DNA from 4 places in the Micromonospora sp. NPDC005215 genome. Region 3 is predicted to be linked to each of the others. Evidence: riboswitches for the same ligand, from Rfam matches in the RefSeq annotation. Region 3 holds a riboswitch; each other region holds the start of a gene.
The links. Region 3 has a riboswitch for cyclic di-AMP ahead of ABZU25_RS05485 (hypothetical protein). Riboswitches for the same ligand answer to the same signal wherever they lie in the genome.

Region 1 (7,488 bases), on a different contig from region 3:
GTGCGGCCGGGCTGCGGCGAGCCGGTCAGGGTGACCGCGTAGCCGTCGACGGTGGTGCTGGTCGCCGGGGCGGGCAGCGGTCGTTCGGTCAGCTCACCGGGGATGGTCACGTCCACGCCGAGCGTCAGCGGCTCACCCCCGGTCGGGGTGAAGTCGGCGAACGCGCGCCACTGCCCGGGGCCGGCCAGCGGCGTGCCGACCCGCCAGGTGCCGTCCGGAGCCAGGTCGGGGTGCACGTGCCGGAAACCGGAGAGGTCCCGTCGGACCACGATCAGGTGCATCCTCCTGTCGTGCGCCACGTCGTACCGGGTCACCGGTTGGCCGTCCGGACCGATGATCCGGAAGGCGAACTGGTCGGCCGGCGCGTCGACCGGGTCGAGGGTGTAGCCGCGGTCGGAGATGAGCAGCCCACCGGGAAACCGGTCGGTCGGCTCGCCGCGCTCTCCCGTCGCGTGGACGGCGTCGCCGTCGTGCCGGCCCTCGGTGACCGGGGTGCGGTCGGCCAGCCGGCCGACCCCGTACGTCGCGCCGAAGATCGCCGCGAGGCCGACAGCGAATCCGGCCAGTCTCGTCACGGTACGCATGTCGGCTCCTCCGCTCACGCGTCGACGAGGTCGTAGCCGGCCTCGTCGACGGCGGCCCGGACGACCTGCACGTCCAGCGGCTGCTCGCTGCTCACGGTGACCTGCCCGGTCGCGAGGTCGACCTGGACGTCACGCACGCCCGCGATGGCGCCGACCTCGGCGCTCACCGCGCTGACGCAGTGCCCGCAGGTCATGCCCTGCACCTGGAACGTCGTGTTGACCATCGGATCGTCTCCTTTGCCGTACCGGTACCCGGTGGGGGTATCGTCATCAGGAGTGCACCGTACCATACCCCCCGGGGGTAGGTTATCCTTGTCGCATGAGCGCACCCACCCCGATCCGCGGGTACACCGCCAGCAAGGACCAGCTGCTCGCGCGGCTCCGCCGAGTCGAGGGGCAGGTCCGCGGCATCGAGAAGATGGTCGACGACGACCGCTACTGCATCGACGTGCTCACCCAGATCTCCGCGATCCAGGCCGCGCTCGACAAGGTGGCGCTGGGGCTGCTCGACGGGCACGCCCGGCACTGCATGCACGAGGGGGCGGCCGAGGGACGGGCCGACGAGATGGCCACCGAGATGATGGCGGCGGTCGGCCGGCTGATGAAGCGCGGCTAACGCCCCTCAGTCCAGCTCCGAATCGAGCCGTACCCGACGCAGCAACTGGGCGTTGAGCGCGACCACGATGGTGGACGCGGACATCAGCACCGCCGCCAGCGCCGGACTCAACGCCACCCCGGCCGGGGCCAGCACCCCGGCCGCCAGCGGCAGCGCCACCACGTTGTAGCCCGCCGCCCAGGCCAGGTTCTGCCGCATCTTCCGGTACGACGCCCGGGACAGTCGCACCACGGCAGCCACCCCGCGCGGGTCCGAAGAGGCGAGCACCACCCCGGCCGACTCGATCGCCACATCGGTGCCCGCGCCGATCGCGATGCCCACGTCGGCGCGGGCCAGCGCGGGAGCGTCGTTCACCCCGTCGCCGACCATCGCCACGGTCAGCCCTCGTCGCTGGAGTTCGGCCACCCGGCCGTCCTTGTCAGCGGGCAGCACCTCGGCGAACACCTCGTCGACGCCGGGCCGGAAGCCAAGATCCGCGGCGACCGCCTCGGCCACCGGCCGCGCGTCCCCCGTGATCATGGCGATGGTCCGGACTCCCTCGGCGCGCAACTCGTCGACGGCCCGCCGGGCCTCCGGACGTACCTCGTCGGTCAACGCGAACGCGCCGAGCACCGTGTGCGGCAGCCGCACCAGGTGCAGCACCGCCGCACCGCGCGCCGACCAGTGCGCGACCGCCGCCGCCAGGTCGGCCGGGAGTGACACACCCCACTCCCGCAGCAGCCCCGGCCCACCCACCGCGTACTCCGAATCGCCTACGGTTGCCCGCACTCCCCGGCCCGGCAGGGACCGGAACCCGGCCGCCGGGGCCGGACCGGCCGGCCCGGCAGCCGCGACGACCGCCCGGGCCAGCGGGTGCTCGCTGTCCGACTCCACAGCGGCGGCGATCCGCAGCAGCTCGTCCCGCTCGACGCCCGGCGCTGCCACCACGTCGGTGACGACGTGCTCGCCCCGGGTCAAGGTGCCGGTCTTGTCGAAGAGCACCGCGCCGACGGTCCGCATCCGCTCCAGCGCCAGCCGGTCCTTCACCAGGATCCCGGATCGCGCGGCCAGCGCGGTGGAGAGCGCGACGACCAGCGGGATGGCCAGGCCGAGCGCATGCGGGCAGGCGATCACCAGGACGGTCACCGCGCGGACCACCGCCTCGTCGGGCTGACCCAGCGCGGTCCAGACCAGCACGGTCAGCACGGCGGTCCCGGTCGCCAGGTAGAACAACGCGGCGGCGAACCGGTCGGCCAACAGTTCGGCCCGTCCACCGGCACGCTGCGCCTGGGCGACCATGCGCTGGATGCCGGCGAGCGCCGTCTCCTCACCCAGTGCCTCGACCCGGACCCTGATCGCCGAGTCGGTGGCGACGGTGCCCGCCACCACCCGGTCGCCAACCGCGCGGGCAATCGGGCGCGACTCGCCGGTGATCATCGATTCGTCCAGCTCCGCCCGGCCATCGACGATGCCCCCGTCCGCCGGCACCCGAGCCCCCGGGCGGACCAGCACCACGTCGCCGACCCGCAGCTCGCCGGCCGACACCGGTTCGACCCGCCCGTCCGCGGTCACCCGCTCAGCCTCGTCCGGCAGCAGCGCGGCCAGCGCCGCGAGCGCGCCACGGGCCTGCCCGATGGCCTTCATCTCCTGCCAGTGCCCGAGCAGCATGATGGTGACCAGCGCCGCCAACTCCCACCAGAAGTCCAGATCGAACGCGCCCACACTGGTGGCCAGCGACGCGCTGTAGGCGACAGTGATAGCCATCGCGACCAGCAGCATCATGCCCGGCGCCCGGTCCCGCACCTCGTGGACCGCACCGACCAGGAACGGCCAGCCACCCCACCAGAACACCACCGAGCCGAGCACCGGCCCCACCCAGGAACGGCCGGGGACGCCGTCGTCCAGGCCCAGCTGATCCGACACGAGGTGGCTGGTCAGGACCACCGGGATGGTCAGCACCAGGCAGACCCAGAAGCGACGGCGGAACATCTCCGGATCGTGCCCGGCGTGCCTGTCGTGCGGCAGGGGCGCGCTGCCGTGCCGGTGGTCGGGGTCGGACGGTGACTGAGCGGGCATGGCTCCAACATGCCCGCCCGGTGGCCACCACGCGAGCGGTTCGGCGCTCGACACTCCGTCCCGACCTGCAACCCAGGAACAGGCTGGCTAGCGTCTCCGCGATGGCCCTCCAGATGCCGCTGCGCAGTCGGACACCGGCGCCGCCGCGTCGTGGCGTCGCCTCCGGCCGGCCCGACCGGGCACTGACCGTCCGTGATCAAGCGGTCCTCGGTGAGCGATCCATCGCGTATTCCGCCGCGTTTCCACGGCATCGGTGAACCGACCGGCACGCTGGCCCGTATCCCGCACCGGATCGTTGGGAGTCTCGACTTGGGTTCCGACCACGCCCGTCCCGCTCCGTCCGCCCCGCCCCGGGTGCGACGGATCCTCGTCATGACGGTGGTGCCCCTCTTCGTCGCCACCGTGCTCGCCGCGGCGCTGCTCTGGCCGCGCGGAGGAGCACCGCAGCCCGACGGCGGAGCGGACGTGCCGCGCTACGCCGGCACGGTGACCCGGGTGGTGACCGAGCCGTGCCCGCCGCTGCCGTCGAGCCCCGAGGGCACTCCCACTGTCGGCGCCGGGCCGTGCGGCACTGTCGACGTCCGGGTGGACGACGGACCCGCCGCCGGCCAGCAGGTGCGGACACCGGTGCCCGACGGACCCGGCGCGCCCCGGGTCGACGTCGGCGACGAGGTCATCCTGGTCCAGTTGACCGACCCGACCGATCCCACCACCAGCAACTGGAACATCGCCGAGCACCAGCGCGGCACCCCGATGGTGTGGCTGGCGGTGATCTTCGCCGCCGCGATCGTCGCGTTCGGCCGATGGCGAGGTCTGGCCGCGCTCGCCGGGTTGGCGGCCAGCTTCGCCATCCTGCTCACCTTCGTACTGCCGGGCATCGGCGCCGGCAGATCACCGCTTCTGGTGGCGGTGGTCGGCGCCGCCCTGATCATGTTCGTGGTGCTCTATCTGACCCACGGCGTCACCGCGCAGACCTCGGTCGCGGTGCTCGGCACCCTGGGCAGCCTGGTGCTGACCGGCGTGCTCGCCACCATCGCCACGGCGGCAACCCACCTCACCGGCTTCGGCAGCGAGGATGCGACGACACTGTCGATGTTCCAGGGTGACGTGGACCTGCACGGCCTGCTGCTCGCCGGGATCATCATCGGTTCGCTCGGGGTGCTCGACGACGTGACGGTCACCCAGGCGGCCACCGTCACCGAGCTGGCGAACGCCAATCCCGGGCTGACCCGTGTGCAGTTGTACCGTGCGGCGACCCGCGTCGGCCGCGCGCACATCGCCTCCACTGTCAACACCATCGTGCTGGCGTACGCGGGCGCGTCGCTGCCCCTGTTGCTCCTGCTCACCGCCGACTCGCGGCCGATCGGGCAGATCCTCACCAGCGAGTTCCTCGCGCAGGAGATCGTCCGCAGCGCGGTCGCCACACTCGGGCTGATCGCCGCCGTGCCACTGACCACCGGGCTGGCCGCGATCGTGACCGCGGCCGGGCGCGCCGGAACCACGCCGCCCGTCGACGCCGCCCGGCCGCGCCCCCGGCCGGACCCGGCGGAGGCACTCGCCGCCCTCAACGCGCCGTTGACGGGGCGACCCGACGAGCCGGGCCAGACGCGGACCCGGCCCCCATCCACCGCCACCGACGGGTGGCCGGAGTCGAACAGGAGCACGGAAACGGCATGGTGACACTCCTCAGCGTGACCAGATCGGGTCTCCCCCCTGAGAACCGCGTCACTGGTCACACAACGCTATGGCGAAATGACGCTTTTGGTCGGCATCCAGGCGTAGCTCACCCAGTCGACTCTCGGGTAACGTCGCTGCCGGTTACCGATGAAGGCGCGAAGCGGCGCCTGCGGTGCCACCGCCCAATCGCCAACCGGCGAGCCGGGGACCCAGGTGTGTGGGGTGAATCCGCGTCAGCGGTAGGGGCCACTTCCGTCCCGAACCCGTCAGCTAACCCGGTCGGCGGTCGACGGAAGGGAACATTGTGACGGCACCCCTACGCCGCTGGTTGACACCCGTGGTGGCCGTGATCGCCGCACTGACAGTGCTCGCCGGGCCCCTCCCGGCCCACGCCGCCCCGACGACCCCCACACCGTCCGGGCACGAGGAGGCCGACGAGCCCAAGATGCTCAACGACGTCATCGAGCAGGTCAACCGCGACTACTCCGCCGCCAAGTCCAAACTGGACAAGTCCAAGAGGCGGCAGCTGGAGCTGGCGGTGGAGGTGGACCGGGCCAAGGCCGACCTCGACGCGCTGGCGCCACAGGTCGGGCAGATCGCCGCCCAGTCGTACCGGACCGGTCGGATCGGCGCGCTCGCGATGCTGCTCGAAAGCGACGCTCCGGACACGTTCGTGCAGCGCGCCGCGATGCTCGACGAGATCAACCTAGTGAACGAGAACAAGCTCGCCGAGGTCAACGCGGTGAAGGCCCGTGCCGAGCAGGCCAAGTTGGCCCTCGACACCGAGGTCCGGGAGCAGCAGAAGCAGACCGCTGTGATGGCCAAGCGCAAGAGCGAGGCCGACAAGGCGCTCGCCCTGGTCGGCGGCAAGGGCTTCACCGGCGGTCTGGTGGACGCCACCTCGAAGGTCGCCAAGATCGGGCCGGGCCGCACCGCCGACGGTGACTGGAAGGCGCAGTCCTGCAGCGAGAATGACCCGACCACGTCCGGTTGCGTCACGCCGCGGACGCTGCACGCGTACAAGGAGGTCAAGGCGGCCGGCTTCAACCGGTTCGTCGGCTGTCATCGCAACGGCGGACCGTACGAGCACCCGAAGGGCCGCGCCTGCGACTGGTCGTTGCAGAAGAGCGGCTTCAGCCCGTGGCACAACGAGGACACCCGGACGTACGGCAACAACGTCGCCGCGTTCCTCATCCGCAACGCCGACCGGCTCGGCATCTACTACGTGATCTGGAACCGGCAGATCTGGTTCCCGGCGACCGGCTGGAAGTCGTACAGCGGGCCGTCGAACCACACCGACCACGTGCACATGTCGATGCTCTGACCCGCAGCGTCTTCCGTCGAGGGCCGTTCCGCGTCGCGCGGAGCGGCCCTCTCCAGGTCAGGCGGCCGCGACCGGGTCGGCCGACCCGGTCGGTACGTCGAGCGTCGCGAAGCCGGCCGGCACGGCGGCCACCGGGCGCACCACTCCGGCGGCGAGCCGGTACGACACGCCCACCACCGCGCACCGCCCCTGCGCCACCTCGGCGGCCAGCACTGGCGACTGCCGGAGCAGCGTCTCGACCGTCTGCGCGATGTGGATGTCGACGATGCCGTCGATGTCGTCCACGCCCTCGGTCTCGGCCCGGCGCAGACTGGGCAGCACGGCGTCGACGACCGCACGCAGGTGCCCGGGAGGCTGGGTGCCGGTCGCGGAGGACTCCCGCGCCGCCTGCACCGCCCCGCACGAGTCGTGGCCGAGCACCACCACCAGCGGGGTGCCGAGGACGGTCACCGCGTACTCCACACTGCCGAGCACCTCCGGACCGGCGGTGTGCCCGGCCGTGCGGACCACGAACAGGTCACCCAGCCCCCGGTCAAAGATGATCTCGGCGGCCAGGCGGGAGTCGGAGCAGCCGACGATCACCGCGAACGGGTGCTGCCCGTCGGCCACGGCGGCCCGGTGTCCGGCGTCCTGGTTGGGGTGGCGTGGGGCGCCGCTGACGAAGCGCTGGTTTCCGGCAGTCAGCTCGGCGTACGCCCGGGCCGGCTCGCTGGCTGCGACCGCCCGGTCGGCGATCCGCTGCGGACCCGGCTGCCCGCCGGGAGTTCCAGGACGACTCATCCCCGCACCTCGTCTTCACGCGTCTGACCTGGTCAGAGGGCTTATCAGCCGGGCCGACGGCGGCGCTGGCCCGGGCTCCACCGTCACACGCACCGTAAGATGCGTCAAGGTATGCGTGATTTAGATTTCATACGTTGACTTCGGTCCGACCCCTGGGTGACGCACCGGGCGCAGGGCGGGCGAGACTGCCGAGGGCAGGGCGGACGTCCGGAGAGGCGGTCACACGATGGCGGGCACTGCGACGGGCGACACCGGCGGCGGGCGGAACTGGACGTTCCTCACCAACCACGGGCACGTGCTGCTGGCCATCGCCCGCAACCCCACCGCCCGGCTCCGCGATGTCGCGGCCGAGGTGGGGGTGACCGAACGGGCCGCGCAGGCGATCGTCGCCGACCTGGAAGCGGGCGGTTACCTGCACCGCACCCGCGTCGGACGGCGCAACGAATACACCC
Region 2 (7,488 bases), on a different contig from region 3:
GGCCACGAGCCGGATCAGCGGCAGGTCGACCAGCTCCGAAGAAGCGATCTTGTACGCCGGCGCGTCCAGCGACTCCAACAGCTGCACGGCGGTCGCGTCGAACGGTGACGAGAAGACGGTCAGCCCACGCTCGCGGGCCCGCTCGAAGATCGGGGCGTGCCACTCGTACGGGGTGTGCGCCCGCTCGTAGAGGCGGTACAGGTTCTCCCCACCCCACAACTCGTGCCCGCTGGAAATCCGGAACGCCGGGGTGTCGACGTCGATCGTGATCGTGTCCGGCCGGTACGTCTGGAGCTTCAGCGCGTGCGCCCCGCTCTCGGCCACCGCGTCGACGATGGCCAGCGCCCGGTGCAGATCACCGTTGTGGTTGCCGGACATCTCGGCCACCACGAACGGTCGCTCCCCGGCACCGACCAGGTGCGGTCCAATCTTGATTGTCGCCGTCATTCCGACCCCTGCTCCGGTATGCCCGCACCCGCGTGCGGTGGTGCTGTTGTCGTCGTCCACCCGGCGGGCGGACGACCTGAAAAAACAGTGCGCCGGGAGTCGATCCGGCTCCCGGCGTGGTGTGCGGTGAGCACGGTCACGGCAGCCGGCCCCCGGCCAACGCGCCGCCCCGCATCGTCGAGACGTCCGCCCCTCGACCCGGGTCCTCGTCGGCGTTCGCCGGACCGCCTGCGGCGCCGACGCCACCCGCCGGGGCGCTGCGGCGCAGGCGACCGGCGACCCGGTGCGCCTGGCGCAGCGCCGAGTACGCCAGCCAGTCACCACGCCCGACGAGGCGGTGCTTGAGCCCGGTCACCCCGACGGGCAGCGGGTAGCCGCCGGTGGGCAGGTACCGGCGGTAGTGCTCGGCGGCCCGGTGGAAGAAGTCCCGCCGCAGGTGCGGGTGCAGCCGGTCGTCGTTGCCCACCACCACCAGGTAGTGGCTGATCATCAGCTGGAACAGTTCGGCCTGCAACCGCTCGTCCGGGTGCCTGCGGGCGACCCAGTCCAGCAGGCGCTCGTACTGGGCGAAGGCGTCGAAGTGTCGGCCACTGCGGGTGGAGGTGATCGCACCGTGCCGGCCCTGCCGGTACAGGTAGCAGACCCGGTTCAGCACTGAGATCTTCTCCGCGCCGATCAGCAGCGGATGGCTGAACGGGATGTCCTCGTACCAGCCGGGGAAGAACCGCAGCTCCAACTGGTCCAGGAAGTCCCGGCGGACCACCTTGTTCCAGGCGGTGTGCTGCACCCGCAGCAGCTGCGGCTGGTCGTCCAGGCGGGTCACGCCGGCAATTCCACGCAGCAGGTAACTGCTCGCGTCGACCTCCCGCCGGCCGTCCTCGTGCACCCGCAGGTGGTCCAGCATCAGCACGTCGGGCTGGTGCTGGCGCAGCCGGTCCAGCACCGCCGGGATCGTGCCCGGCGGCACCCAGTCGTCGCTGTCGATGAACCAGACGTACCGGCCGGCGGCCACGTCGAGCCCGGCGTTGCGGGCCAGGCCCAGGCCCACATTGCTGCTCAGGTGCACGACGCGGACCCGGTCGTGGCCGGCGGCGTACGAGCGGAGCATGTCGCCGCAGCCGTCCGGGGAGGCGTCGTCGACGGCGATCAACTCGACCGCGTCCACCTCGCCGGCCGGGATGTCGGCCCGGATCGACTCGAGGCACTGGTACAGGTACGCCTCGACGCCGTACACGGGCACGACGATGCTCAGCAGCGGTGCGTGCGTCGGCTCATTGACCACGCCCGCCACCTTCGACGACCCGGGTGGCCGGCCCCGGAACCGCACGTGGCCGCCGATGGTGGAGTCGCTGAACTCCCGCCCAGCGGAAGGTTAACGCCGGCCGGCGGTCGCCTTCCCCAACCCCGGGGACGGCGGGCCCGCGACGGGTGGGACACGTCCGGTTCACCCGGGAGTGACCCGGTAGGGTGCCCCGGGTGCGGCCCTGCCGGGTCGTCGCGGGCGTCGCCGTCGCGCCGTCCACGCCGCGCCGAGGAGGATACGAACGTGCTGGTGACCCTGCCAAGCCTCGGTATCCCCGCATGACGAGCACCGCCGCGGCGTCAACTGTCCGGCCCGCCCCCGCACCGCCCCGGCTGCCCTCGCTGACCGGGCTGCGCTGGATCGCCGCGCTGCTGGTCTTCGGGTTCCACGCGGGCACCATGCGGATCATCGCCGAGCCGGACTACAAGGCCGTGGTCGACAAGCTGTTCAGCCTCGGCCTGTCCGGGGTGCAGTTCTTCTTCATCCTCAGCGGGTTCGTGCTGGTCTGGTCGGCCCGGACGGGCGACTCCCGGCGCACCTTCTGGCGGCGACGGGTTGCCAAGATCTACCCCAACCACCTGGTGTTGTGGGGGGCGACGTTGCTTGTCGCCTGGTGGTTCGCCGACCCGGTCCTGCCGGCCGCCGCGCTGGAGAACCTGCTGTTGTTGCAGGCCTGGGACCCCCGGCCGGGCTGGTTCTACAGCATCAACACGGTGAGCTGGTCGCTCTCCTGCGAGTTCTTCTTCTACCTCTGCCTGCCGCTGGTGCTGCCGCTGCTGCGCCGGGCCCGGCCGAAGCTGCTCTGGGCGCTGATCGCCGCCATGCCACTGCTGATCCTCGCGCTCTGGCCGGCCCAGCACCTGGTGCCGGAGGTGAGCCGGTGGTGGTTCACCCAGGTCTTCCCGCCGGTCCGGTCGCTGGAGTTCTGGTTGGGCGCGGTCGCGGCCGAGTTGATGCGCCGGGATCTCTGGCGCGGCCCCGGGCTGACCTGGGCCAGCGTCATCTTCGTGGGCATCTGGGCGGCAGCCGCGCAGTGGATTCCCGCCGAGCTGTGGACCACGCTGCTCGCGGTCGCGTACCTGCTGGTGATCACCGCCGCCGCCGACGCGGACGTGCGGGACCGGCGCTCGCCGTGGCGGTCCCGGCCGCTGGTCTGGCTCGGCGAGGTCTCCTTCGCCTTCTACCTGGTCCACGTGCTGGTGATGACGAGCGTGCTGCGCTTCAGCGGCGACTGGGGGACCGGCTTCGAGGGGTGGCGCGGCCCGGCCGTGGTGCTCGGTTTCCTGCTGGTGACCCTGCTCCTCGCCGGGCTGCTGCATCGCTACGTCGAAACCCCGATGATGCGCCGCCTCGCGCCGCGCCGTCCGGCCCGATCGGCGTCCGTCCCCGGACAACGTACGGCCGGAACCCGGGCCACCGGCAACACCACCCCGGAGACCGGCGGCGCCGGGACCCGAACCGAGACCGGCGGGCCCGACCAGCCCGGCAGCCGATCAACGTACGCGGACACGCGCTGACACCGTCCACCCTGGTCAACGGGGTCGGCGCGGCGCGCGCCGACACGCCCGTGGTCGATGCGCCCGGGTCGGCACGACGGTAGCGTGGGGACGTGCTTCCGGTCGCGCTCACCTGTCCGCTGTGGTGGGTGGCGCGCTGGGCGACCCGGGTGCTGACCAGCCTCGCCGTCGTCGCGGCCCTGGCGCTCGGCGCCGGCCCAACGTCGGCCGCCGTGCCAACGTCGACCCCGACCGCCGCGCCAAGCTTGAGCGCCGCGTCGACCCTGAGCGCCGCGTCGAGTGCGGTTGCCGCCGAGGAGGCACTCCCAGCCTGGTCGGTCGACGCGCAACCGGCGCTCCCCGACGGCCAGGGCGCCATCGCGACCGGCGTGCTGCCGGCGCGCGCGGCCGGGTCCGACCGGCTGCCCCTCGTCGACGGCCCCCGCAGCCGGGCACCCCGAGGTCCACCCGGGCGCTGAGCCACCGGGACAAGCGTCCCGTCGCCGCGCCCTGTCGACCCACCAGCTCCGCACCCCGCCGATCCGTGGCCCGCCGTGGCCAGGTGGCCGGTGGGGCTCCCCGTCGCTCTGCTTTCTCCGCGAGGTGTCGACCATGGAGACCGCCGTCTTCTACCAGTTCGTAACCGAGGTACCGCAGGCCGCTGCCATCTGGTCGGCTCTGCTCCTGCTGGCGCTTGGCGTACTCGCCGTGCTGGTCGCCCGGCCCGAACGGGACCGGCCCACCGGCGACCCGTCCCCGGCCGTACCGACCGCGCGCGAGGTGGCCGCCGCCGAGATCGTCGACCTGCGCCGGTACGCCGAGGAGGTGGCTGTCGCCGCAGCCGGCGCGGCCAGGACGGCCCAACGGCGACGCGATGCCTGGCTGATCAGTCAGGAAGCGGTGGAACGCGCCTGGGCGCGGTACGACGAGGCGGACACCGCCGCACGCCGTTTCGCGGGGTCCGGGGCGCTGCCCACCCCGGACACCCCCCGCACCCCCGCCGAGTACGCCGCCCGGGAGCGCTACCTGCACCGCGCGGCGACGGCGGCGTACTGGCGGGGCGACCTGACCATGGCGCAGCTCAGCGACGTGTTCGGGCACCGGCGCGGCTGGGATCCCCGGCGGCACCCGGTCGAGCAGGAAGCGCTGCTCAGCCGGTCGATCCGGGACGCGAGACGGGTCGACCACCAGGCCGCCGCCGCCGCGGAGCGGGCCGCCTGGAGGGCTGCGGAACTGTCCGCCGAGTCGGCGCGCATCCTTGCCGGCGAGGCGTGGGCGGCAGCGGCCCGGCTGCGGCCGAGCCGGGCGCCGGCCCGCCGGCTGGTGCGCGGGGCGGCCCGTCCCGCCGTCGTGGCACGCTGGCGCCCCGCCCGTGCGGGTTGACTCCGATCCGTTATGTGAGCCCGGTCACCGCATTCCAGAATCGGGCGTCCGGCACGTTCGGCTCGATTCTTCCCGGAATTGTGACCCCACTGTCGGCGACCTGTCCGGTTGTCGCCCACAGGCGTCACCGTAACCGCTTGTCCCATCGAGTCACATCATCGGCAGAACGCGCAGAAATTGCCGCGCCGATTCGGGTTTACGCAGGTGAACCTGGCTTGGCAGGGTGTGAACGGGCCAGTAGTGTCGTCCCGTCCGGTGCGGTAACCGATCGCAAGAGGCGACGCCGCGCCGACCCGCTCAATCGTGATGAACGAACCGGGGACCCATCAGCAAGTCCGGGGTGAATCCGCGAGCCACGGCCCGCGGTAGGGCGATCTTCCCGCCCGAATCCGTCAGCTAACCCGGTAGGCGGTGTCGGAAGGAGTTCCATCCTCGTGCAGCACCTCTCCACCCCTCGGCTGTTCCCTCGCCTCCACGGCGCAGCGGTGCCCCCGCTCATCCGTCCAGTGACGGTGAGCTGACCCCCCGGGTCATCGCCTAACCGCCCGGTCACGCCGGGCGTTTCCCTGAGCGGTTCACCATCCGCGGACCATCGTCCGCGCGCTGGCGCCTGCCCGGATACCGGTCCGGCCCCGGTGTGCCGCTCTCCCCCCGATCCGTGGAGGACCCCGTGAAGCACACACTGCAGCGTCAGCTCCGCCGCATGGCGACCGAGCGCCCGTACCAGATCATCGCCGCCTCCACCGCGGCCCTCGTGATCGCCGCCACCACCGGCACCCTGCTCACCACCGCCGACGACGCGCCGGCCGGCCAGCGCACCGCGACCACTGTCGCCGAGATGCGCAGCGACGTCGCCGCCGCCAACGACGCGTCTCCCCTGGCCAGCGCCGCGCCGACCAGCGCCGCCCCGACCGCCGCCCCGGCCACCAGCGCCGCGGCGCCCGCCGCCAAGGCCAGCAGCAACCCGGACCTGACCCGCAAGCCGGAGCGGCCGAAGCCGCCGGCGACCAAGGTGCTCGACTACGAGTACGAGGCGCAGAACACCTACTACAACTGCGGTCCGGCGGCCACCCGCAACGCGCTCAGCGCCACCGGGATCGACCGTACGCAGGAGGAGCTCGGCGCCGAGCTGGGCACCACCGAGATGGGCACCAACTCGGCCGAGGACACCACCCGGGTGCTCAACGCCGAGGTGAAGGGCTCCCCGTACCGGACCCGGATGTTCGTCGGCGCGCCCAGCCGGGCGCAGATGGACCGCCTCCAGGCCGACGTCGTCAAGGCCATCACCGACGGCCGTGGCGTGGTCGCCAACGTCGTCGGAGACGCCACCGACACCGACGGCGGCGGGCACTCCTACGGCGGCGGGCACTACATCGCCGTCGTGGGTTACAAGGACAACGGCCGCACGGTGCGGATCGCCGACTCGGCGAACCCGGCCGACCCGTCGTACTGGATCACCACCATCGACCTGGCCAACTGGATCGCCAGCCGGGGCTACTCCGCCTGACCCAGGCGCGCTGGACCGCCACGGGCGCCGTCCCCCACGAGGGGCCGGCGCCCGTGGCGTCTTCCACGCCGGCCCCGGGTACGCCCCCGTCGACGACTCTCGTACCGGGCCGTGAACCGTGGGAGACTGCGGCCGTGGTGGATGAATCGGGTGGTCACGCCGGTCGAAGGCCGGTCCTGCTGCTGTTGCACGGGATGGGCGCGACAGGTGACGTCTGGTTGCCCTGGGCGCCGCATCTGGAACGACACTGGCCCGGGCGGTGGCTGGCACCGGACCTCGCCGGTCACGGCTGGGCGTCGCCACTGCCGTCGTACTCGTTCGCCGGCTTCGCCCAGCGAATCGCGCAGGCCCTCGCCCCCGACGACCGGCTCGTCGTGCTCGGGCACTCGCTGGGTGGCGTGGTCGGCCTCGCGTTGGCCGCGCGCGACGCCGGGATGCCGGTGGACGCGGTGGTCGGGTTGGGCATCAAGGCGCTCTGGTCACCCACCGAGCTGGAGCGCGCAGCCGAGCTCGCCGCCCGCCCGGTGAGCTGGTTCGCCAGCCGCACCGAGGCGGCCCGTCGCTACCTGCGCGTCTCCGGGCTGACCGGCCTGCTCCCGCCGGACCATCCGGTGGTGGACGCCGGCCTTCGTCAGGTCGACGGCCGCTGGCGTCTGGCCATGGACCCGACCGCGTTCGCCGTCGGCGAGCCCGACCTGGCCGCGCTGCTCGCGGCCACCGACGTGCCGGTGGTGCTGGCGCGCGGCGAGCACGACCCGATGGTCACCGACGAACAGCTCAAGGAGTACGGCGTACCGGTCGCCACGCTGCCCGGTCTCGGGCACAACGCGCACGTGGAGGACCCGGCGGCGGTGCTGGCCCTGCTCGACCCGTACCGCTGAGCTTTGTGTAGCGCGTTCGGGGCAGGAATATCGGTCGTACCACGGCCTCGTCGCCGCGCTTGGCCCGGCTGGCCTGACGGTGGCCCGTACCGATCCCGATGGCGCCCGCCGCGGGGTGAACGTCGACCTGACGCTGCCACCGTCGCCGGCCCAGCCCTGGCGCGGGCTGTGGTCGGCGGTCGGAGGTGACCGTCGGTCACCTCCGTGGGGGCGGATGCGGTAGTGAGCGGTATACCTCTGAGTCATATCTATACCTCTGCGGTATATCGCTCACCAGCACATCGAGATGGCGGGCAGCCCCTGGCGTGGGCCGACAGCCGGGTCAGGCCAGGGGGGAGAGCTGCGGAGCGCGCTCGGCCGCAGGGTCCTCCGTCGCCGCCAACTCCCGGCGGGCGGCGGTCAGGAACCCCTCGGCGTACGACTCGGCGGGGAAGTCGCCCAGGTAGCGGCGGCGGGTGGCCCAGCGCTCCG
Region 3 (7,488 bases):
GCGATGATCATCAGGCTGGTCGACACCGCGGGTGCGATCACCAGGTCGGCGCGGTCCCGGGCGGGGAGGGCGGCGCCCACCGCACCGGCGTGCCGCAGATTCGGCGTGAGCAGGAACAGCACCAGCCCGACCAGCACCGTGGTGAGCACCAGCTTGACCAGCACCCAGCGGTAGCGCCACAGGCCCCACGGGGTGAGTAGCGCGCTGGCGACCCCGACCAGCCAGACCAGAACACTCAGCGGCGCGAACAGCACTGTGCCGACCAGCGCCGTGACCGGGTAGACCACCGCCGGGTCGGCGCCACGCTGCACGGCGATGCCGAGGGTGAGGAGCACGAGGTCGGCGCCGAGCCAGCCGAGCGAGGTGACCAGATGCAGGGTGAGGAGCCCTTTGCGGGCGGTGGGTGAGATCCGACGCATACCGCGATGCTGCCCGCCGACCAGGTCCGGGTCGTCCGACCGCCGACGACATCCGGGGTACGCCCGGCGACGTAGCCCGGCCCGGCGAAGGCATCGCCGACTCCGGGGGTATCCCGTCGCCCGGATACCCCGGAGTCGGCGAGCGCGAGTGGCTCATCCCCGGACCGAACCCGGGGACTCGTCGGGTGGGTCAGTAGACCGACAGGTGTACGTGGTTGGTGTGGTCGGTGGAGGGGGTGCCACCCGCGCCGCTGTACGACTTCCACCCGCTGCTGGGCAGCCAGATCTGCCGGTACCAGATCACGTACAGCACGGCGAGCTGGTCGGCGTTACGGATGAAGTACGCGGCCAGGTTGTTGCCGTACGTCTTGTCGCCGCCGGTGGCATTGCCGCCGAAGCCGCTCTTCTGGGCGGCGAAGTCGCAGGCCCGGCCCTTGGGGTGTTCGCCGGAGCCGCTGGGGCGGTGGCAGGAGACGTACCTGGTGAAGCCGGCGGCCTTGGCCTGGTTGAGCGCGTGCAGGGTGCGCGGGGTGATGCAGCCGTTGGCGGGCGTGGGGTCGTTGACGCTGCACGATTCGGATGGCCAGGAGCCGTCGGAGTTGCGGGGCGCCGCCTTCGCGTTGGCGGTGGAGGTGCCCCGGTTGGAGCCGGTGTCGGCGGTGGTCTGCGGCTTGGGGGTGTTGGCCACGGTCAGCGCCCGTTCGGCCTGGTCCTTGCGCTTGGCCATCACCGCGACCTGCTTGCGCTGTTCGATGATCTCGCCGTTCAGGGCGGCCCGGGTGCGATTGGCCTGGTCCTTGGTGGCGAGCAGATCGCGGAGCACGCGGTCCTCGTTGGCGGCCACCGCCTCCAGGGCGGCGGCCCGGTCCATGAAGCCCTCCGGGCTGTTGCTGTTGAGCAGTGCCGACACCGTGCCGAGCCGGCCCGTGCGGTACGCCACCCCGGCGATCTGGCCGACCTTGCCGTCGCGCTGGGCGAGCTCGACCTCGATGCCCTTCAGCTTGGTGGCGAGCTGTTGCTGCCGCTGCACGGAGGTGTCCAGAGCGCGTTTCGCGTCCAGATAGCCCTTGCTGGCGGCCTCGAGTTGGGCGCGTAGCGAAGGGCTGCCGCCCTCTTCGTCGGAGTCGGGTGCGGCGGCGGCCCGTAGGCCGGTCGGGGGAGCGGCCGAGGCGGTGCCGGCCGGGATCGCGACGCCGAGGGCGAACATCGCGACGATCAGGGCCGCCAGTCGGGCGGCGGTCGGTCGTGCTGGTGCCACTGCGCGTGTCCTTCCGTCAGCCGCCGACCGGGTTAGCTGACGGGTTCGGGACGGAAGATCCCTACCGCTGACGCGGATGCACCCCAGGAACGTGGTTCCCCGGTTCGCCCAGGTGGGCGATTAGGCGGCGACCGCCACCGGCGCCTGGAGGGCGCCGCCTGGTGGAGGCCGGGACCGAGCTTACCGGTGCCGGTGGGGCTGTTGCAGCCGATGTGACGGACGGTGCGTACGTCGTCACGGGAAACCTGTCACCACTCGATCGAGCCGCAGGCCCCGGAGGCGGCGCCGGGCTCGATCTGCAACGTCGCGTGCTCGATCCGGAAGTCGTCGTGCAGGGCGGTGCGCGCCGCGGTCAGCACCGCGCCGACCTCCGCGCCGGGTGCCATGGTCAGGTGGGCGGAGGCCACCTCCATGCCCGAGGTGAGCGTCCAGACGTGCAGGTCGTGCACCTCGACCACCCCGGGGACCGCGGCGAGCCGGTCGTGCACGGCGGTCACCTGGAGGTGTTCCGGGGCGGCCTGCACCAGGATGCGGACGGCGGCGCGGGCCAGCCGCCAGGTGCGCGGCAGGATGAACGCGCCGATGGCGACCGCGACGAGGGGGTCGGCCCACCACCAGTCGGTGACGGCGATGAGCAGCGCCGCGCCGATCACGCCGAGCGAGCCGAGCAGGTCGCCGAGCACCTCCAGGTAGGCGCCCTGAAGGTTGATGCTCTCCCGGGCTCCGGCGCGGAGCAGGGCGAACGCGGCGACGTTCGCGAGCAGGCCGAGCACTGCCACCGCGAGCATCGGACCGGCGACGACCTCGTGCGGGTCGCCGAAGCGGCGGATCGCGGCGATCACCACGTAGATCGCGACGCCGGAGAGCAGGACGGCGTTGGCCAGCGCGGCGAGGACCTCGAGTCGGTAGAGCCCGAAGGTGCGTTGCGGGTCGGCGGTGGCCCGCCGGGTCGCGGTGATGGCGGCGAGCGCCATCCCGATGCCGAGCACGTCGGTGAACATGTGCCCGGCGTCGGAGAGCAGGGCGAGCGAGCCGGTGTGCAGGGCGGCCACCGCCTCGACCACCATCAGGGTGGCGAGCAGCCCGAACGCCGCCCAGAGTCGGCCCCTGTGCTGGTGTGCGGCATTGGCGACCGACCCATGGTGGTGGTCATGACCTGCGCCCACGAGATCCACCTTCCGCCGCCGGTCGGGGCCCGGTCAAATGTATGCTCACATCGCTATGTATGCAAGTGTGGGGCAGGCCACTGGCCCGCCAGGCAGTTTGCCCCGAATCAGCCCGTTGGATCGATGGTGGTGAGCCGCTGCGTGGCCCGGGAGAGCGCCACGTACAGGGTGCGTACCCCCGCACCCGGATCTGCCCGGATCTCGCTCGGAGCGACAAGCACGACCCCGTCGTACTCCATGCCCTTGGCCTCCAGGCTGGTCACCACCTGCAGGCGCGGCGCGTCGAGCGCGTCGAGCCAACCGGCGACCTCGTCGCGGCGGGGGACCGGCGTGATCACCCCGACCGTGCCCTCCACCTCGGCCAGCAACCCGGCGGCCGCCTTCACGACGGCGGCCTCCAACCCGGTCGCGGGCACCACCAGCTCGACCGGATCGACCCCGGTGGAACGCACGGCGGTGGGCAGCAGCAGGTCAGGGTAGAGCCGGCGGATCTCCGCCGCCGCCACCGCGAAGATCTCCGCCGAGTTGCGGTAGTTGGTGGTGAGGGTGAAATCGTGCCGCTTACGCCGGCCCAGCGCCTGGTCCCGAGCCTGGGTCAGCTCCTCCGGATCACCTGTCCACGCGGTCTGCGCGGGGTCACCCACCACCGTCCAGGAGGCCAGCCGGCCACGCCGTCCGACCATCCGCCACTGCATCGGCGAGACGTCCTGTGCCTCGTCCACCACCACGTGCGCGTACTCCCGGTAGTCCTCCGGACGCTCCCGCGCCGCCGCCCGGGCCGCCCGCTGCCGGTCGCTGGCGGTGCTCAGCTCGCGTACGCCGCCAGCGAGCTGGAACGGGTCGCGCCGGGCCTTGGCCGGCTGCGCCGGCTTGCCGAGCAGGGCGTCCAACTCGTCAAGCAGCGCGATGTCGGCGATGGTCAACCCGTCGGAGTCCAGGTTCCGGTACGCGGCGCTGAGCAGCCGGATCTCCGCGGTGGAGAGGATCTGACCGGCGTACCGGCGCAGCCGGTCCGGCCGCGCCAGCCAACCGAGCACGTGCCGCGGGTGCAGCCGGGGCCACCACGCCTTGAGGAACTCCCGGAATTCGGCCCGCTCGGCGATCTCCGCCTCGAAGGTCCGCTGCTCCGGCAGTCGAATGCCCACCTCGCGGGCCTGCGCCCAGAGCGCGGCGAACACTCCGTCGAAGCCGGCCCGGCGCACCTCGTTGCGGCGGGCGCCGCGGTGCAGCGCGCGGTCCCGGATCCGGTCCAGGTCGGCCCGATCCAGCCGCAGCAGCGTGCCCCGGTAGAGCAGCCGCAGCTCACCCGGACCGCCCGGCACCGCGTCGCGGACCGCGCGCTCCAGCACCCGGCGCATTCGCAGCGAGCCCTTCACCGCCGCCACCTCGGGCGGGTCGGTGCGGGTGGCGGTCAGCCCCGGAAAGAGAGTGCCCAGCGAGTGCAGGGTGGCGGTGTCCTCACCGAGCGCGGGCAGCACCGAGGCGATGTACTCGACGAAGACCGACGACGGGCCGACCACCAGGATGCCGCCGCCGGCGTACCGGCTGCGGTCGGAATAGAGCAGGAACGCCGCCCGGTGCAGGGCGACAGCGGTCTTACCGGTGCCCGGGCCGCCCGCCACGATCGTCACCCCGGAGCCGGGCGAACGGATCGCCTCGTCCTGCTCCCGTTGGATGGTCGCCACGATGTCCCGCATGCCCCGGCCGGTCGCCTTGGACAGGGTGGCCAGCAGGGCGCCGTCACCGACGACAGTCATCCCCTCCGGGGCGGCGTTCGGGTCCAGCAGGTCGTCCTCGATCCGGGTGACCCGCTCGGCGCGGGACTGGATCGTGCGGCGACGCACCACCTCCAGCGGCTGCGCCGGCGTGGCCTGGTAGAAGGCGGCGGCGGCCGGTGCCCGCCAGTCGACGACCAGCGTGGTGGTGTCCTCGTCCCGGATCCCGAGGCGCCCCACGTGCAGCACCTGCCGGTCACGCAGGTCCAGCCGGCCGAAGACCAGCCCCTCGTACTCGGCGTCCAGGGCGTGCCGCCGCTGCGCCGCGTGGAAGACCATCGCGTCGCGCTCGACCAACGCGCCGAACGTGCCCACCCGGGCCATCCGGTAGCCGTCACGCTCGGCGCGGACCGCCGAGCGCCGCAGTTCGGCCAGTCGGGCGTACACCCGGTCGAGGTGTTGTTGCTCGACGGCAATCTCCTGCTCCAGGCCGGTCTGGTCGGTCAACGCACGCTCCTTCGAAGGTCGCCGGCGGGCGGCGGGAACCGCGCAAGCCAACCGCAGAAGGGTACGGCCCCGGGCCAGGCCCGCCGCGCCCGAGGTGCGAGAACGTGCTCAGACACCCGTCGCGGCGGAGGCCGCGCCGGAAATCCGGGGCGTCGGTTCGGCGAGCACCCGGCGCAGCACGCCGGTGAGCGCGGCGTTGACCTCGTCCGGGCGCTCCAACATCAACATGTGCCCGGCACCCGGGCAGACGGTCAGCTCGGTGGCCGGCAGGGCCGCCGCGATCGACTCGGCGCACGGCGGCGGGGTGAGCCGGTCCCGGTCGCCGACCAGGGCGGCGGCCGGCAGGTGCGCCAACGCGGCGAGGGTGTCCAGGCGGTGCTGGGTGCCGATGGAGGCCCGGAAGCCGCCGATCGACCGCAGCGAGGCACGAGCCACCGCCGACGTCACCAGCCGGATGTCGGCCGGGTCGCAGCGGTCACCGAAGAGCATCCACCGGATGCTCGGTTGCAGCGCGTTCAGCAGCGCCCGGGGCGCTCGCCACGAGCCGCACCGGGCCAGCACGCCGGCACCGGTCGTCTCGGCCAGCCGGATCAGTCGGGCGATCCGCGGCGAGAGCCCGTAGACGGTGTGGGCGTGCCCCTCGGCGGTGGTCGACACGAAGACCAGACCGGCCGTACGGGCGGCGAAGTGCGCGGGATGGCGGTGGGCGTACTCCATGATCGTCATGCCGCCCATCGAGTGCCCGACCAGGACCACCGGTCCGACCGGCGCCACCGTGTCGAGCACCGCGGCCAGATCGTCGCCGAGTTGGGCCAGGGTGGCAGTGGGCAACGCCATGCAGCTGGACCGGCCGTGCCCCCGCGCGTCGTAGGTGACCACCCGCACCGGCCCGCCCACCGACGCCGCCGTGAGCGCGTCGACCTGCCGGTGCCAGGCACGCCCGTCCAACGTCCAGCCATGCAGCAGGATCGCGGTGACCTGGGCGTCCGTCGGCCCGGTCGCCTCGACGTTGAGCCGTACACCGTCGGGCAGAGCGACCTCGAACCGCTCCGGCATCGCCACCTCCCCAGGGTCGCCCGGCACCACCAGCACCTTCGATACCCGGTGGTAACACCGGCTACCCAGCAGGACCGCACGCCAATCGCGCCGTGGCCAACATTCCCGACCCCACCCGTGGTGGCCGGCGGCGGGCCAAGCTGGACGGCATGGGGTCGTCGGGAGCGCCGATGGGCGAGGCGTCGGGGCAGCGGCGGCAGGCCGGCGGCACTCCTCGGGCCGCGCTGGCCGACCTGCTCGCCGGCAACCGGCGGTTCGTCAGCGGGCAGCCGATCCACGGGCACGACGTCACGGCCGCCGCGGCAGCGGCCTCGGGTGACCAGCAGCCGTACGCCGTGGTGCTCGGCTGCATCGACTCGCGGGTGCCGCTGGAGGCGATCTTCGACCAGACCTTCGGCGCGATCTGCGTGATCCGTACCGGTGGGCACGTCCTCGATCGGGCTGTGTGCGGGTCGATCGAGTACGTGGTCGGCCAGCTCGGCGTACCGCTGGTGCTGGTCCTCGGACACGAGCGGTGCGGGGCCGTCGGCGCCACCGTGGACGCGGTGCGCGGCGGGGAGCGTCCCGGCGGCTCGCTGGCGTACCTGGTGGACGAGATCGCCCCGGCGGTGACCGCTGTGGGGATCGACGACCCGGCGGTGCTGCCGCTCGCGATCCGGCGGCACGTCCGGCGGACGGTGCGCACGCTGCGCGAGGACGACCTGCTGGCCGGACCGGTCGCCGCCGGTCGGGTGGCAGTGGTCGGCGGTCTCTACGACCTGGCCACCGGCGAGGTCGCCCTGCTCGACCCGGGCTGAGCCCGCCCGGTGCGGTCGACCGTGGCTACGTCGTCCCCGGACACGCGAAAGCGCCCGCCGGGACTCCGGCGGGCGCTCTGCGTGGTGCGGTGGGGGAGGGCTCAGCCCTCGAAGACGCCGGCCGCGACCAGGCGCTTCTCGGTGGCCTCCCAGCCGTCACCCGGGTGGGCGGCAGCCAGGTTGTTGATCTCGGCCCGGATCTTGGTGGCGTGGCCGGCTGCGGCCAGCACACGGATCTCCTCGACGAAGGCGTCGGAGTCCGTGCGCAGGTGCGCGGTCTTGCCGTTGGTCAGGTTCCGCACGTAGGCGTGCTTGCCGCCGTTGAGCGGGATGAGGTACTTGAACTCGCCCAGCACGCTGAGGGCGCCACCCTGGCCAGCCTGGCCGGCCCGGACTGACGCGCGCGCGGTCTTAGAGGTGTTGCTCGCCACGGAGGTACTCCTTGCAAGACGTACGGGAGGACTGGACGTCCGGGGGCTGTGTGCGGGCCACACTGCGCTCGACCCGCGAAGATGTAACGCGGCATAAGCCGCCGGTGGAACTGTACATGACCACGACATCATGCTGGTC
Region 4 (7,488 bases), on a different contig from region 3:
CGACCGCCTTGGCGTTGACGTACCAGTTGCCGGCGTGCCAGGCGACATCCTTGGTCTTGACGTGCTGGGCGATGTGCCCGTCCACGGAGCGCAGCGTGTAGTGCCAGCTCACGTAGGTCGGGTCCTGGACGAGTTGCAGGGTGGTGGCCCAGCTTCCCTCGGTGTCGTGGATGACGATGTACTCGACCTTCTGCCGGGCGGGCCGGTCGGACAGGTCGTGGTTGCCGTAGTCCCCGTCGCCGAACGCCGCGTAGGGCGCCGGGATCCACTCGCAGGAGATGGTCCGGGGGCATTCCAGCCCGTCCGGGCGGGCGAGCCGGCGCAGACCCAGTCGGTCCAGCCAGAAGCGCTCCGGGCGGATCGCGCGGGCCGGCAGCGTGATCCGCTGGCCGTCGTCGGTCACCCGCGACTCGCCGGCGCCGATGGTGGTGAAGACCTCGTCGGCGAAGGCCGCCGCGGCGTCGGCGCTGTCCGCGCCGGCGTAGTGGGCCACCGCGCCGTACCAGGTGGCCGGGTCGGTGCCGGCACCGACCGGTGCGCCCAACTCCCGCTGGTACGAGGCCAGCAGCGCGGCCCCGCCCCGGATGTTGACGTCGGCGTCGGTGCGCAGCGCGTCGGGGGCCGCGCCGGTCAGTGCGGCGGCGGCATCCACGGTCTGCAACGCGGCGGCCGGTGGCGCCGGGTTTCCGGCCGGCCGGGGCGCGGGTGCCAGCGCGGTACGGGAGTCGTCGCCGCGTGGGTCCTCGGTGCCGGTGTCGTGGTGGCCGCCCACGGGCAGCGCGGCCACGTGTCGGGCGTCGGTCAGGTGCATGGGGCCGTAACCGCCGCTGGTGCTGGGTGTGCCGGCGTTGCTGTCCCAGCGGGACTCCAGGTAGGAGACGCCGAGCAGCACGTCGGTCGGTACGCCGTACTCGGCCGCCGCGGCGGCGTACTGCTGCTGGCGGTCGGCGGTGGGTGCGGCGGCGGCGTTGGTGGGTGGTGGGACCGCGGTCGCGGCGGCGACCACGGCGGCGGCGAGCAGTGCACGCCGGCCGGCGAGCAGGGTTGGATGGTGCATCGAACCCCCTAGATTTCGCGGGTGAAGATGACGTCACCTTCGCGCCGGTCGGGAGTCCGCGTCAATACCTTTCCATGCGTCGACTCGTCGGGAAAGAAATCTTCACGTACGGTCGGTGACCCTCTCCGATCGGTACGGAGTGTCACTGCCGCACGGGTTGCGGAGTGGTAACAAGCGTCTCTACTCTGGTCATTCGTCGGCCCGATAGCAGCTCCGTCCAGCCCGGGCGGTAACGGACCGACACCGCCGAGTCGTTTCCGAACGAACCGGGGACCCATGTCCCCCCGGGGTGAATCCGCAGCCACTGCGGTAGGGCGCCGACTTCCCGCCCGAACCCGTCAGCTAACCCGGTAGGCGGTCAGGAAGAAGGAGTACGGAACCCCGGTGGCACTCCATGCCCCGCGGCCGTCGTCCGAGCGGTCGGCAGCAGCCGGCCCGGTGTCGATCACGCCGCGCCCACGCTGGTCCCGCTTCACCACCGCGCTCGCCGCACTGGCCGGCGTCGCCGTCGTCCTGACCGGCAGCGCCACGGCGGCCCACGCCGACCCGTCCGTCGCCGAGATCGAGCGCCAGATCGACGCCGACTGGAACAAACTCGAACCGATCATCGAACAGCACAACGCCACCCGGATCGACCTCGCCGCCAAGCGCAGGCAGGCCCAGGCGCTGGCCGCCCGGATCGCCCCACTGGAGCGTCAGGTCGACGCCGCGATGGACAAGGTCAGTGCCCTGGCCGTGCGCGCCTACAAGGGCGAGACCGTGCTGACCGTCAACGCGGTGCTGGGCAGCCAGTCACCCAGCGAGGTGGTCGGCCAACTCGAGATGCTCGACCGCTTCGCGCACAACCAGCAGCAGGACATCCGCGAGGTGGCCGACCTGCGCGACGAGTTGGCCGCGCAGAAGGCGCCGCTCGACGAGATGGTGGCCCAGCTGACCCGCACCGAGGCTCAGCTGGCGGCGAAGAAGAAGCAGATCAACGAGGAGATCGACAAGCTGCAGAAGCTGCGCCTCAAGGTGTACGGCAGCGGTGGCGGCGGTCCGTTGCGGCCGGCGCCCTGCCCCGGCAGCTACCCCGGTGGCGCCGCCGGCACTGCTGTCAAGTTCGCCTGCGCACAGATCGGCAAGCCCTACGTCTGGGGTGCCGAGGGCCCGAACTCGTACGACTGCTCCGGGCTGATGCTGGCCGCCTGGGCGAAGGCCGGGGTGTCCCTGCCGCACAACGCCGCCGCGCAGAGCCGCGTCACCAAGAACGTCAGCAAGGCCGACCTGCGCCCCGGCGACCTGGTCTTCTACTACAGCGACATCCACCACGTCGGCATGTACGTCGGCGGCGGCTGGGTGGTGCACGCCTCGCAGGCCGGTCAACCGGTCAAGATGAAGAAGGTCGACGACGGCCCGATCCACAGCTACGGCCGTCCAGGCTGATCGAGGGTGATGACCGGAGGGCCCGTCGCGATTCGTCGCGGCGGGCCCTCGTCGTCACGGGTTCAGCGGGTGGGCCAGATGCGCCAGTGCTGCCACGCGCGGCTCGGCGTCGGCCCCCGCTGCCCCTGGTAGCGCGAGCCGTAGACCGCCGAGCCGTACGGGTGCTCGGCCGGCGAGGAGAGCCGGAAGATGCAGAGCTGCCCGATCTTCATGCCCGGCCAGAGGGTGATGGGCAGGTTCGCCACGTTCGAGAGTTCCAGCGTGACGTGACCGGAGAAGCCGGGGTCGATGAAGCCGGCGGTGGAGTGCGTGAGCAGCCCGAGCCGTCCCAGTGAACTCTTGCCCTCCAGCCGGCCGGCGAGCTGGTCGCCCAGCGAGATGACCTCCAGCGTCGAGGCGAGCACGAACTCCCCTGGGTGCAGCACGAACGGCTCCCCGTCGGGCACCTCGACCGCCGACGTCAGGTCGTCCTGCTGCATCGCCGGGTCGATGTGGGTGTAGAGGTGGTTGTTGAAGACTCGGAACAGCCGGTCCAGCCGTACGTCGATGCTGGAAGGTTGGACCAGGGTGGGCTCGAACGGCTCCAGGCCCAGCGTGCCGGCCTTGATCTCGGAGACCAGGTCGCGGTCGGAGAGCAGCATCGGACCACCATAGCCGCGCTGCCAAAACTGGCCAGATTCGGTGCCGGTGACCAGCGCGTCGAGGTCGCTGCTCGTACATTTGTTCGATAGAATGCTCGCATGGCTTCCTGGTCCGAATTCGCCGCCGACGAGCCCCGACTCGCCGACGGGATCCGCGTTCTCCTCCAGCAGTACGGGCCGGGCTTCGGCTACCTGGCCACGGTCCGCGCCGACGGCGGGCCCCGGGTCCATCCGGTCTCCCCGGTCATCACCGATGAGGGTCTGTTCTGCTTCATCATCGACTCTCCGAAGCGCCGCGACCTCGAACGCGACGGCCGCTACGCGCTGCACTCGTTCCCTCCGGAGGAGAGCGACGACGAGGCGTACGTGGCGGGGCGTGCCCGTCCGGTGACCGATCCGGCGCGAGTCGCCCGATTGGCGCAGGGCGCCCGCGCGGAGCCACAGGTCGACTGGCAACTGTTCGAGTTCACCGTCGACGTGGCGATGCTGACTCGCCGCGAGCAGCACACCGCTGGCATTCCGGGTCTCGCGCCGGGTCGGCCGGCCGTTCGGGTCTGGCTCGACCCGCAGGCCCCGTCGGCGGCGGCTGCCGCGCCGCTCACCGTGCCGCAGACGCGCCCGACCCGCCTCAGCCGTGACGTCGTCCAGTGCACGGCCGCCTGACCACGACCCAGCGACAGACGGTGCCGGCTCCGTGGTGACGGAGCCGGCACCGCTCGTACGCCCCGCGCCGCCGCGCCCCGAGGAGATGATCAACTCCGTTCCAGTGATGTCGCGGTGTCCCGGCAGCTCGGATGCCCCGACTTGCAGGAAGCCGAGTGGATCGACCCGCGCCGAGTCGGTCGGAGCGGCCGGCGGGGGTGCCTGGGTGCACAGGCTCGACCACTCGGGTACAGTGGTGCCGCTTGCGGGTGTAGTTCAATGGCAGAACATCAGCTTCCCAAGCTGACAGTGCGGGTTCGATTCCCGTCACCCGCTCCATCGCGAAGGCCCTGGTCAGGACGTGAGTCCCGGTCAGGGCCTTCGACGTTGCTGGCCACCCTGAGACAGCAATGGGTCAGCAAAGAGCGATAGCCGCGGATCAGCGCGATGCACCGACGAAGCATCCGGCATCTGCACGTCAGCAGCACCATTCACGCACAACTGCCTTATAGATTCGTCGCCGTGACCGTCACCGCGCTCCCCCGACATCGACAGCACCTCACCTGGATGCCGCTCCCCATCGCGGTGCTCAGCGTCGGGCTGCTGTTCCGTGCCGCCGTGACGGTCTGGGATCTACGCCACTTCACCGAGCTGTTCAACGGCGGCAGCAGCATGAACGGGGCAATGGCCTCCCTCCTGGAAGGAGGCTTCGCCTATCTGCGGTTGGGCCTGACGGCGGTGCTGGTGCCGATCTTGTGGATCGCGGCGCGGCGGGCCGGCGTCGCCGGATCGAGGTCGCCGGGGGTCATCGGGCCGGTCTGCGGGCTGCTCGCCGCCTACGGCGCTGTCGGGGTGCTGGCCCCGCCGAACGACGGCAGCGACCCGAAGCGACTGGGCATCGTCCACGTCGACAGGATGCCGACCTGGATCAGCGTTGTTGACGTCACCGCGCCGTACGCAATCCTGATCGGTGCTGGGGGCGCGCTGCTGCTGGTGCTACTGGCGTTCATCACCTGGGTGCGGACACATACCCGTGGCGCGCTCGATGCAGGGGTCGACACCGGTAGCTAGGGGCCACTCCACGGGCGCTGCGGACAGCCGGCCGCAGCGAAGGGCGGCGTGAAGAATCCAACCGGGCTGACCGTCCGTACGCATCATTTCGGAACAGGTTCCAGGAGAATCACGGGGATCTCCCGTGTGATCCGTTGTTGGTAGGCCGCGTACTCCGACATCGCCGAAACCAGCAAGCGCCACAGCCGCGGGCGCTCCCCGGCCGTGGCGGGGCGCGCGTACGCGCTGAAGGTCTCCGTACCGACCTGCACCGTGACGTACGGGTCGGCGAGCAAATTGAGGTACCACGCGGGGTGGTGGTCTGCGCCGCGGTTGGAGGCGGCCAGCACGAAGCGGTCGCCGTCGCGTGCGTAGACGAGTGCGGTGCGGCGCAGTTCGCCGGTTTTTCGACCTCGGGTCGTCAGGAGCAGGTCGTTCACTCCGGGCCGGGGCCGTCCGCCGGTCTCCTCGAAACGGCGGATGTGCTCAGCGACCCAGGCGTTCGGGCTGTCGTGGACCTCGGGCATCACAGCTCCCGGACACTCGCGGCGGCGCGGTGGTGGCGGGGTGCCTCGATCTCGTCGACGAGTGCGATCGCGAAGTCCGGGTAGCTGATCCGACTGGCTGGGTCGCCGTGCTCGGCGAGCCGGTATTGGCCGGTGCGCGTGCCGTCGCTGTCGAAGTCACCGGCGGGGGCCAGGTAGGCCCAGTCAAGGTCGGAGGTTCGAAGCTCGTCCAGGCCCGCCGCGTGACCCAGGTAGAAGGACCGGTACTCGTTCGGGTAGCCGGGCTCGTCCATCAGGGCGGCACCGGACGCCCCGGGCATGATCGAGGCGAGGCCGACCACCACCAGGCGACGTACACCTGCCTTGGCCAGACCGGCGGCCAGCGCGCGCGACGATGCGATGAAGAAGTCGTGCGGCGGTACGGACAGGTCGACGGCGGCACTGATGGCGGCGTCGTGCCCGGCGGCTGCCTGCGCGATGCTCCCGGCGTCGACGACGTCGCCTGCCACCACCCGCACGTCGGCCAGGTCGCTGTGGCCAGCGGGGTTGCGCACCACGGCGGTGACCTGGTGGCCGCGTCGTCGCGCCTCGGCGATGGCGCGCCGTCCGGCTCGGCCGCCCGCGCCGAAGACCACGATCCTCATGAGTTACGCCTTTCAGTAGAGGCCGGAGCCCGCACGCTCGGCCGGTTCGCCGACGCTATCGAGGGTCGTGGTTACCACCGGGATACCAGTTATGGTTTGGCGATGAGGCAACCTCTGCCCGCCGACATGTTCGACGAGCTGTGCCCGTCCTCGCTCAATCCGATCCGATTCGGCGACAAGTGGGCGGCGCTCATCATCCGCTGTCTGGAGCAGGGGCCTCGTCGGTTCTCCGAGCTGCGCGTGCCGCTGCGCCGCGTCACCCCCAAGGTCCTCACCCAGTCGCTGCGCTCCCTCGAACGGGACGGGCTGATCACGCGCACCGTCGTTGCCGGGGTCGCCCGGCACGTGGAGTACGAGCTGACGCCGGTGGGCCGCAGCATGCTCGAACCGATCGCGGCTGCCTGCGCCTGGACCGAGCGGCACTGGGACGAGCTGCTCGACGCCCGCGAGTCGTACGACAACTCCACAGGGCTCCACAGCGCTCGGTGACACCGCGCGCCGCGGCCTCGACGCCGCGGACATGGTCAGCCTCCGGCGTGGCGATGGGCAAGGAGCCTGGTCAGCCGGCGGCGGGGCGGGGGTCGGCGACACAGAGACCTTTCACGTTCGTGGCAAGATCTGCCAGGTGCAGGTCGGGATGCTTGGTCCATTCGAGGTACGCACGGACGACGGCACCCTCATCGACGTGCCGGGCGCGCGGCTGCGCGGGCTGTTGACCGCCCTCGCACTCAACCCGGGTCACGTGGTCCCGAAGGGGACCCTCGTCGACTGGATCTGGGGCGAACACCCGCCCTCCGATGCGACGAACGCTCTGCACCGCTTGGTTTCCCGGCTGCGGAAGGCGCTGCCGGAGGGGTCGATCGAGGGACAGACGGACGGCTACCGGTTGGCTGTCGAACCCGACGTCGTCGACGCTGTACGGTTCGAACGCCTCGTCGATCAGGCTCGCGATGACGAGGGCCCGCAGCGGGTACGGCGGCTGCGCGGGGCCCTCGACCTGTGGCGCGGTGCGGCCATGCAGGACGTCGGTCTGGTCGACAGCACGGCGCTCGACGCGGCGGTCACCCGACTCGAGAGGCTGCGTCTGACCGCCATGGAGGATCGCTTCGACGTTGAGGTCAGCCTCGGCCACGGCCGGGAGTTGGTCGCGGAGCTTACCGACCTGGTGGCCGCGTACCCGGTGCGGGAGCGGCTTGTTCTCGCCTTGATGCGGGCCCTCGCCGCGAGCGGCAGAGACAACGAGGCGCTGCTCGTGTACCAGCGCACGAGCGAGGCACTGGCCGACGCGCTGGGCGTCGACCCCTCGCCGGACCTCTCGGCGCTGCACGTCGCGCTCCTGCGGGGTGAGGTCCGACGGCCCGAGGAGACCAGGAAGACCAACCTTCGTGCCGAACTGAGCAGCTTCATCGGCAAGGACGAGGCCGTTGCCGAGGTGGGCGCCCTCGTCGCCGAACACCGGCTCACGACACTGATTGGGCCGGGCGGCTCCGGGAAGACCCGGCTGGCCACGGAAACCGCGCGCA

Region 1: it holds a riboswitch for cyclic di-AMP, as region 3 does, so the genes downstream of both, ABZU25_RS00970 (hypothetical protein) here and ABZU25_RS05485 (hypothetical protein) in region 3, are expected to answer to the same signal.
Region 2: it holds a riboswitch for cyclic di-AMP, as region 3 does, so the genes downstream of both, ABZU25_RS21085 (C39 family peptidase) here and ABZU25_RS05485 (hypothetical protein) in region 3, are expected to answer to the same signal.
Region 4: it holds a riboswitch for cyclic di-AMP, as region 3 does, so the genes downstream of both, ABZU25_RS07445 (NlpC/P60 family protein) here and ABZU25_RS05485 (hypothetical protein) in region 3, are expected to answer to the same signal.

The regions. Positions count from the first base shown of each region.
Region 1 is NZ_JBEXHQ010000001.1:191,660-199,147, forward strand. Features, by position in the region: gene ABZU25_RS00945 (hypothetical protein) at 1-584, opposite strand, end outside; gene ABZU25_RS00950 (copper ion binding protein) at 599-808, opposite strand; gene ABZU25_RS00955 (metal-sensitive transcriptional regulator) at 904-1,200, shown strand; gene ABZU25_RS00960 (heavy metal translocating P-type ATPase) at 1,207-3,255, opposite strand; gene ABZU25_RS00965 (YibE/F family protein) at 3,565-4,935, shown strand; cyclic di-AMP (ydaO/yuaA leader) riboswitch at 5,102-5,232, shown strand; gene ABZU25_RS00970 (hypothetical protein) at 5,237-6,256, shown strand; gene ABZU25_RS00975 (carbonic anhydrase) at 6,314-7,036, opposite strand; gene ABZU25_RS00980 (MarR family winged helix-turn-helix transcriptional regulator) at 7,263-7,488, shown strand, end outside.
Region 2 is NZ_JBEXHQ010000028.1:29,348-36,835, reverse strand. Features, by position in the region: gene pseI (pseudaminic acid synthase) at 1-447, opposite strand, end outside; gene ABZU25_RS21105 (glycosyltransferase) at 584-1,729, opposite strand; gene ABZU25_RS21100 (acyltransferase) at 2,029-3,267, shown strand; gene ABZU25_RS21095 (hypothetical protein) at 3,360-3,725, shown strand; gene ABZU25_RS21090 (hypothetical protein) at 3,859-4,629, shown strand; cyclic di-AMP (ydaO/yuaA leader) riboswitch at 4,914-5,055, shown strand; gene ABZU25_RS21085 (C39 family peptidase) at 5,288-6,136, shown strand; gene ABZU25_RS21080 (alpha/beta fold hydrolase) at 6,271-7,017, shown strand; gene ABZU25_RS21075 (CDP-glycerol glycerophosphotransferase family protein) at 7,340-7,488, opposite strand, start outside.
Region 3 is NZ_JBEXHQ010000004.1:104,186-111,673, reverse strand. Features, by position in the region: gene ABZU25_RS05490 (hypothetical protein) at 1-419, opposite strand, end outside; gene ABZU25_RS05485 (hypothetical protein) at 610-1,626, opposite strand; cyclic di-AMP (ydaO/yuaA leader) riboswitch at 1,683-1,814, opposite strand; gene ABZU25_RS05480 (cation diffusion facilitator family transporter) at 1,926-2,843, opposite strand; gene ABZU25_RS05475 (AAA family ATPase) at 2,951-5,065, opposite strand; gene ABZU25_RS05470 (alpha/beta hydrolase) at 5,174-6,121, opposite strand; gene ABZU25_RS05465 (carbonic anhydrase) at 6,292-6,918, shown strand; gene ABZU25_RS05460 (hypothetical protein) at 7,020-7,349, opposite strand.
Region 4 is NZ_JBEXHQ010000006.1:11,404-18,891, reverse strand. Features, by position in the region: gene ABZU25_RS07450 (N-acetylmuramoyl-L-alanine amidase) at 1-1,057, opposite strand, end outside; cyclic di-AMP (ydaO/yuaA leader) riboswitch at 1,292-1,428, shown strand; gene ABZU25_RS07445 (NlpC/P60 family protein) at 1,496-2,482, shown strand; gene dcd (dCTP deaminase) at 2,545-3,123, opposite strand; gene ABZU25_RS07435 (pyridoxamine 5'-phosphate oxidase family protein) at 3,223-3,786, shown strand; tRNA gene ABZU25_RS07430 (tRNA-Gly) at 4,031-4,104, shown strand; gene ABZU25_RS07425 (hypothetical protein) at 4,213-4,836, shown strand; gene ABZU25_RS07420 (nitroreductase family deazaflavin-dependent oxidoreductase) at 4,920-5,342, opposite strand; gene ABZU25_RS07415 (NAD(P)H-binding protein) at 5,342-5,965, opposite strand; gene ABZU25_RS07410 (helix-turn-helix domain-containing protein) at 6,068-6,454, shown strand; gene ABZU25_RS07405 (BTAD domain-containing putative transcriptional regulator) at 6,591-7,488, shown strand, end outside.